2 linked regions of the Gimesia benthica genome follow. The protein of the gene in region 2 binds, or shares a complex with, the protein of the main gene of each other region. Links are inferred from orthologs where the notes say so. Each region holds a gene or a part of one and is shown on either strand. Other genes may lie near its edges.

Region 1 (3,210 bases), 1.1 Mb from region 2 along the record:
CATGATCGTGGTGACATTCGTCCCAGTCCAGAGCGAAGCGTTTGTCATAATGAGAGGCGTCGACCTCTTCGTCCCTCAAGCGAAAGATCTGGCGACACAAACCCTGATAACAGGTATGCTTGCCTACCAGGGCAGAAACATCGACGTTCCAGTGTGGATAAAATTGCTGCAGATGTTTGAGCACGCTCGTAAATTGAGCGGCATCTCCCAAGCCATGCCGGAACTCAATCAGCACGTCCTGCTGCTTCCGTTGGCTGGTATTTGTATTTGTAACCGGTTTGCCATTTCGACGCGTATGCGACGGGGGATCGTCTGTTGATTTTGGTAGCTCAAGGCCCCTCCTTCATAATAAAGTTCAAGATTGTGAATGACTTCTTTAGGTGAAATCAGATGCATGCAGCGCGGGATGGAGAGCGTCTCGTTTACAGCCACGGGTTGTTCACAGAGATTGCGACGGTCCTTGTCATCTCCATCCCCCACTTTCTGACAACGGGATTTCCAGCAGCCCCCGTTTGAGCAACAAGTGAGCGCACCGTTGGTGCTCAGAAAACGATGGTGCGGATATGCTTCCCACTGTGGCGGTTCCCGGCCTCCGGCGATCACTACGCAGGCACGATTTCTGGGTTTTCCAGGAGGAGTCTCTACCGCTGCAGCAGCGTGCATGGCAAAGGTCACCGGGCACAGAATTCCGTCCGCGTGATAGATGAGTTTCAGGAACTGGCGAATGTCGGTCTTGCCAATCAGGTTCACGACATTCTTGAGTGGCGGGTGCCAGTGGTCAGCCTGGCCGCACTGCACAAACTGCAGCCGTCCTGCAAAATGATCGACGACTTGCTGGTAGAACTCCGGATTCCACCACTTAGCAGTGAAATCGTATTTTCCCCCGGCCATCACGATCCAGTAAGGAGACTTGATTTCTTTCCAGGGCAATGCAGACTGTTTCTCTTCAGTAGAAAGATGAATGTCACCTTTGAACTGGGTGACGGGAATCGAAAGTCCCAGCTGCTGTTCCAGGTATTGCACATAGCCATGCAGAAAGTGATAAGGCCGCTGATTGCTTTGATGAATCAACGGGTAGTGCATGTCGATGACTGAGACATCAGCATCATGCTCATTGAGAGGCGTGATGTGGGGATTATTCAGCCACAGATCATCGGCTGAGGTTCGAACATCGGTGGTGTATTGACTGGGATAAGCAACATGCAGGTCTCTGACCGCCGCTGTCAGCATCAGGATATCACCCGGGCTCTGAAATGATCTTAAGATCAGCTTTGACACCCCAAACTCCCCATCCCTGGGACCGACTCCAACTAAATCATTGATCAGATGGATCTGTCAAAAAGTTCGGTTAAGTGGAACCGAAGCCAACAAGAAATGAAAATATATACATATTTTCAGGATTCATGGGAACACTGCGTTCGTGGATAGATATTACGAGAGGGGATCGCTCAATCAAGAGGATTTTGAGATTAATTTGTATATTCCTATCCCGTTGTCATGAACATATGCCCCAATTCCTTACTGGTCAGAAACTTAAGCATCTACCAGCAAAATTGAATTTCCCGTGAACGAATTTAGTTTTAAAGTTGAGACCTGTTTGCGTTCCGGGCTCTCAACTTCTCTTCGTATGGGCCGACACTAAATTCGTGAAGCGGGCGGAATCGGTGCGATTTTTGAATCGCTGCATTGAGCGCTGAGACAATTGGATTTGGCTTTAGGAAGGGTTCGGGAGTGTCATTGAGCAGTAGTAATCCTTTTAGTGAAATTCCAATCTCAGTCTGCCGGCGTTGAGTCTGATTGGGGTTCGTCGAGGGAATAAAGGATCTGTTTGAGAGCTTGAAATGCCAGAAGACCGCATTGCATGCGGCGTGGAGAGAGAGGAATGCGGATTTGTTTCAACATGGACGGTGCACCGAATTGTTTTAGGTGTTCGATTGGTTGTCCCTGGATGAATTCACAGAGAATCGAAGTCGCGGCCTGGCTGATTATGCACCCCTGTGCCTCAAAAGCTGCATCCTGAATTGTGTTGTCCTTGATCAGCAGATCCAGAGTGACCTGATCGCCGCAAGTGCGGTTGAGAATCGTTTGACTGGATGAGGGATTCTCAAGCCGGCCACGGAATTCCGATGCTTCAAAATGGTCGCGGAGGAATGTTTCTTCATCGAAGTCGTTTGTATCATCCACTGAGAATTCCCTCCGATTCAATTCATAGATCTTTAGAGTCACATGGTATATTCGTGACTCCTTCTTGATTGAAATCTTGCGTGAATGAATCGGGGATTTCAAGTTCAATTTGCTCACTGCTCTTGCAATGGAGTTCTACTATATTCGATATTTAGATCTATCTTGAGTGCGGCTAAAGTGTATTTTCTGACATTATTCATGACTGAGGATTATTCAAAGCTTAGGGCCAATTTTGAAAACTTTTCAGGATTTAGTCTCCTCCGACAAGCTTTTTAGTTCTGATAGCTTTTGAAATTCATCCAATAATTCCTGATAATTGGATGCAAGATACCTAACGACACGGGCGTTGTTAAGTAGTTTTTTGAGATAGCCAATCACAATCACCAGGTTCAAAGTATTTTTACCGTGAGTATCTTCGATCTGTTTGAAATCTCTGGTAATGGATTCCATTTCACGTTCCATACGCGCTAAGTCAGCTTGCGAGATACCATTGTTCTCTTTTGGTTGTGCCGATTCGATTAGTTGATCTTCTGGGGTCGATGCAATCAGAAAATTTGCATAGCGCGCTGAGTAATTCGTTGTGGCACACATCAGTTCCGCCATTTCAATCTGTCGCATTGCTTTTGCTTTGCGAAGTTGTCGAAAGGTATCGGCATTAGCTTGCTTCCCTCTCAGCAGTTGCACTACTTCTGGGCAGATCCCATTCAGTAAATTTTTCTTTTCTCTTATATTTGCGATATTCACATTGAGGGCAGCAGCAATGGTGTCTTCGGAGACCCCATTATTGATCGCTTTCATGATCATAAAGTGTTCTTGAACAGCATTTAATCTGTTGATTTTATGATTATAGGTAAACGCCTCATCTTCGAGTGCAATCAGACAGTCTACATTCTTCTCTCCAGAATCCATCAGGATGTCATACCGAACATGCCCATCGAGAAGTAAGAATTCCTTACCGTTTTCCTGAGGAAAGACTACCAGCGGCTCTATGATTCCCAGTTTTTGAATTGAGGCTGAGATGCTAAG
Region 2 (3,890 bases):
GCCTGTTTAGCCAGAAAAGCGACGACCACCGCTTTGCCACGCCAGATATTATGCCCGGGTTTGAAACCGAATGACTGACCCAGCAGTTCGTTCATCTTGTCGAGTTGTACCAGATAGGGGGCAACCTGCTTTGCCGGCATGTCGGTATAAAACAGAAAATACTTCGTCTCATACAACTGCATGTTGAAGCCAGAGAAATGTGTACCGACTTTCTTCAGGAACTCTTTGTATTCGTCGACGTACTTCAGTTGTTCCTTTTCGGGAATCTCGTCCCAGAACTCTTCGTTTGAGGCACGCAGTTTTTCTGAGATGGCTGCATTCTTGCGACTCATATCTTCAATGGCAGCCGCTTTGAGCGAAGGCAAATACTGGAACTGATAAGTCTTGTCGTCGACTTTCATTTCCACCAGACGCGTGGCGAACAGACGCTTGCCGCGTGTGGCGTTTTCAGCTTTGACCTCCATCGACTTGATCTGGCTCTCATCCCGTCCGGTAAAGAAACGGGTAATTTCAACGTCTACTTCTTCCTTGCCGTTGGATGTCAGCACGTTTGCCTTTTTCCCGACCAGGGAGTTCACTTCATCTGCCGAGAGAGCAAATTCCAGAGCAGCTGCTTCCACAGTATTGGAAGGCTTGGCGTTATATCGGGTCGCGCGTTTTTGGGCAGTCGCCGGTTGTCCCATCAGCAGCAGAGACAGCGACAGGAATATGACGCGGAAAACAACGGAAACAGGGCGAGGAACCATCATGAGTACTCGCTTTCTGAATGGAGATGAGAAGTGGCATCCTGTTATGGTTATTCTATTTATGGTGTTCCGTCAAGGAACAGCTGTCAAGTAGTGATGTCAGAAAACAGCCTGAATTTAATCAAAATGCAGGCAGCCGGCTGGAAAACCGGCTCCTCTGACAGAGGGCGAGGACGGTCTTAATCGGTTTTTTATTTATGCAGGATTATGGGATAATCCTGTTCAGTCTGCTTGTTTTCTGATTCAGTCGAGGTAGAATCGAGTCTTGCGGCAGAGGAATCTGACCAGTTGTTTCGGCAGGTGCCGCAGTTTTATTTTTGAAGGAAGCTGATATACGATGGCTGAAGGTACAATCAAGAAGGTGACGTCTAAGGGTTTTGGATTTATCGACACTGGATCAGGTAAAGACCTGTTCTTCCACCTGTCCAATCTGGAAGGTGTGTCGTTCGAAGAGCTCTACGAAGGACAGCGCGTCTCCTACACCGAGGGAATGGGCGACAAAGGACCACGGGCGGAGAATGTCAAACCGATCTAGTTCGGGAATGACATCAGGAAACACTGCAGCCGACGTGAACTCGTCGGCTGTTTTTTTATGCGCTCAGAGAAGCGACTCGTCGAGTTGAATCAAACCAGCCGCAGACGCTGACGGGCAAAATCGATGGCCTCAATCAATGCATCAATGTCTTCGGTTGTGTTATAGAAGGTCAGGCTCGCACGCACACTGGCGGGGATCTGCAGTAACTGATGCAGTGGCATGGTGCAGTGGTGTCCGTGACGCACCGCAATCCCCTTGCGGTCCAGCAGCGTTGCCAAATCTTCAGGATGCGCACCTGCGATATTAAAGCTGAAAATCGCGCCACGTTGTTCCAGTTCCTGTGGGCCATAAATTTCCAGGCCGGGCACGGACTGCAGTCGTTCCATGGCGTACTGGCTGAGCTGATGCTCCTGTTCTTCGATCACATCAAAGCCGAGCTGATTGACATACTCGATCGCGGTCCCCAGCGCGATTGCCTGGGCGATCGCAGGTGTGCCTGCTTCGAAGCGGGCCGGTAGACGAGCCCACTTTGATTCGTCCAGATGCACTTCGGAAATCATATTACCGCCATACAGGAACGGCGGCAGGTTTTCCAGCAGTGCCTTGCGACCATAGAGCACACCGATGCCCGAAGGGCCAAAAATCTTGTGTCCTGAGAATGCGAGGAAGTCGATCTCGCTTTCAACAACATCGACAGGCAGATGAGGCACGCTCTGGGCGCCATCAACAAAGATGAGTGCACCCGCTGCATGGGCAAGCCGGGCCATCTCCGTGATGGGATTAATCGTTCCCAGAACATTCGACATCCCGGTGACGGCGACCAACCGGGTTCTGTTCGTCAACAGACTTTGATAGTGTTCGAGATCCAGCCGTCCCTCGGGAGTCAGTTGGATGAACTTCAGCACGGCCCCCTGCTCTTTGGCGATCGCCTGCCAGGGGACGAAGTTCGCGTGATGTTCCATTTCATTCAGGATGATCTCATCGCCTTCCTTGAGGAAATGTCTGCCCCAGGAATAAGCAATGAGATTGATGGACATCGTAGTGCCGGAGGTGAAAATGATCTCTTCGGGATGTTCAGCGCCTATGAACTTTCGAATGCAGGTGCGGGCCGATTCCATTTCGGTCGTCACACGGTCGCCCAGCTGATGCACGCCGCGGTGGACATTCGAGTAATATTGTTCGTAGACTTCCGTAATTTTATCAATGACGACCTGAGGACGCTGGGCTGAGGCACCGCTGTCCAGGTAAACCAGCGGCTTCCCGTTGGGAAGGGAACGCTGCAGGATCGGAAAGTCGTTTCGGATGGCTGATAGATTGGCGACCATGGTTGTCTAAGTCTGGTAGAAGTTTATAGAAAATCGACATCTCTACAGGAATTCTAACAGGAAACCCCGTAATGAAAAGGCTGTCGCGCCAAAGCAGGGCGCAGACCGGATTCTCTTCAGGTCGACAGTTCTGTGTCCCCGATAAACAGGGGAGTACCAGTCAGACACAGGGGTAACAGGATGTGTTCAGGGCTGAGCGCGGATCTGGTATTGTTTTGAGGCCAGCTCAGTCGGAAGTTCTGCTTTCAGAGATTGCTTTCGACGACTGAGAGATACCGGTCTGATCGCGCCAGTATCTCTGTCATGAACACATGCAGGCTCATTTTTTGGGGACGAGCCGTTGTGCCTTGATGACTTGATAGCAGGGCTTGCCCATGCGATCCTGCTGAGAGCCGTCAATGCGACCATCAATCAGGACGACATCACCATTTTTGAACCGGTTGAGTTTTCCCTTGTCCAGCAAAACGATGTTTCCGCCAAATTTATCTGTTTGATCGGGGGTCGCATTGTAGGTGATGTTCCAGCTCTTTTCCTGTTCATCGAATTCCACCACACCTCGCAACCAGCGATAACCCTGACGATCGTAGCTGAATGGCGAAGGTGCCTTACCTGCTGAAGTCGCTGCACCACCGGCAGCCGGAAACTCGAAGGAAGCCGGCTGGAATTTGGTGGGAGCCATGAACTGCTCTGAGCGGACCAGCTGCGGACCGGAAGCAGGCATCTGATGGTTTGCATGGCTGACCTGACCAGGCGCCGATTTCATGATCGAAGTGTTGTTCGGGCCGAAGGTGTCATCGTTGCCGGGGAAAGGGTTATCCTGATTTCCGGGGAATGGATTATTCTGGTTTTCAGGGAATGTGTTGTCATTTTCCGGAAAGCTCTGGACAGGAGGCTGGAATTCCTGGCTGCTGTCGAATGCGTTTTCTTCAAAGGTGTCAGCGGGAGCACCCTGATTAGCACTGAATTTTTTGGGATTCGCTTCGAAGGTATCGCCACTGCTTTCAAAGCTCTGCTGCTGTACCGGGGAAGGCACGCTGAAGCCGCTATCGCTGTTCTCCTGGAACTGATCATTGGCTTCAGGAAACTTTTGCGGCGTATTTCCGGGAAACTGATCATTGTTATTGGGACCAAACTGATCGTCCGTCTGGATGTTGCCACCCTGTGGTTGCGGGTTTTTGTTGCTCTGGAACTGATCGTTGGTGTCCGCAGGGAACGGATCATTCTGCGGGGGCTGACTGCTGTTTTGAGGAAACGTATTATCGATCGGCGGATTATTGTTCGGAC

What was found. Proteins that work in one complex are often made in the same cells at the same time.
Region 1: the proteins of F1728_RS20275 (region 2) and F1728_RS24670 are in contact, whole or in part, in a solved structure (PDB 5XT5), measured with the Bacillus subtilis proteins. The link is inferred for Gimesia benthica from one-to-one orthologs.

Annotation. Positions count from the first base shown.
Region 1 is NZ_CP043930.1:6,355,042-6,358,251, forward strand. The notes cover bases 480-3,210. They hold F1728_RS24670 (iron-sulfur cluster assembly scaffold protein), read right to left. Parts: upstream 2,185-3,210; coding sequence 1,774-2,184; downstream 480-1,773. Other genes in these bases: F1728_RS24665 (glycosyltransferase family 9 protein), read right to left, coding at 480-1,278; F1728_RS24675 (plasmid partitioning protein RepB C-terminal domain-containing protein), read right to left, coding at 2,428-3,210. Also shown: F1728_RS24660 (methyltransferase domain-containing protein), read right to left, coding at 1-235; more of F1728_RS24665, read right to left, coding at 229-479. UniProt on the Bacillus subtilis protein: Part of the SUF-like system that mediates the biosynthesis of iron-sulfur (Fe-S) clusters. Acts as a sulfurtransferase and thus transfers sulfur from SufS to SufB.
Region 2 is NZ_CP043930.1:5,220,983-5,224,872, forward strand. The notes cover bases 489-3,420. They hold F1728_RS20275 (aminotransferase class V-fold PLP-dependent enzyme), read right to left. Parts: upstream 2,607-3,420; coding sequence 1,371-2,606; downstream 489-1,370. Other genes in these bases: F1728_RS20265 (hypothetical protein), read right to left, coding at 489-749; F1728_RS20270 (cold-shock protein), read left to right, coding at 1,084-1,281; F1728_RS20280 (hypothetical protein), read right to left, coding at 2,926-3,420. Also shown: more of F1728_RS20265, read right to left, coding at 1-488; more of F1728_RS20280, read right to left, coding at 3,421-3,890. UniProt on the Bacillus subtilis protein: Type II cysteine desulfurase that acts as the initial step in the SUF-like Fe-S cluster assembly pathway.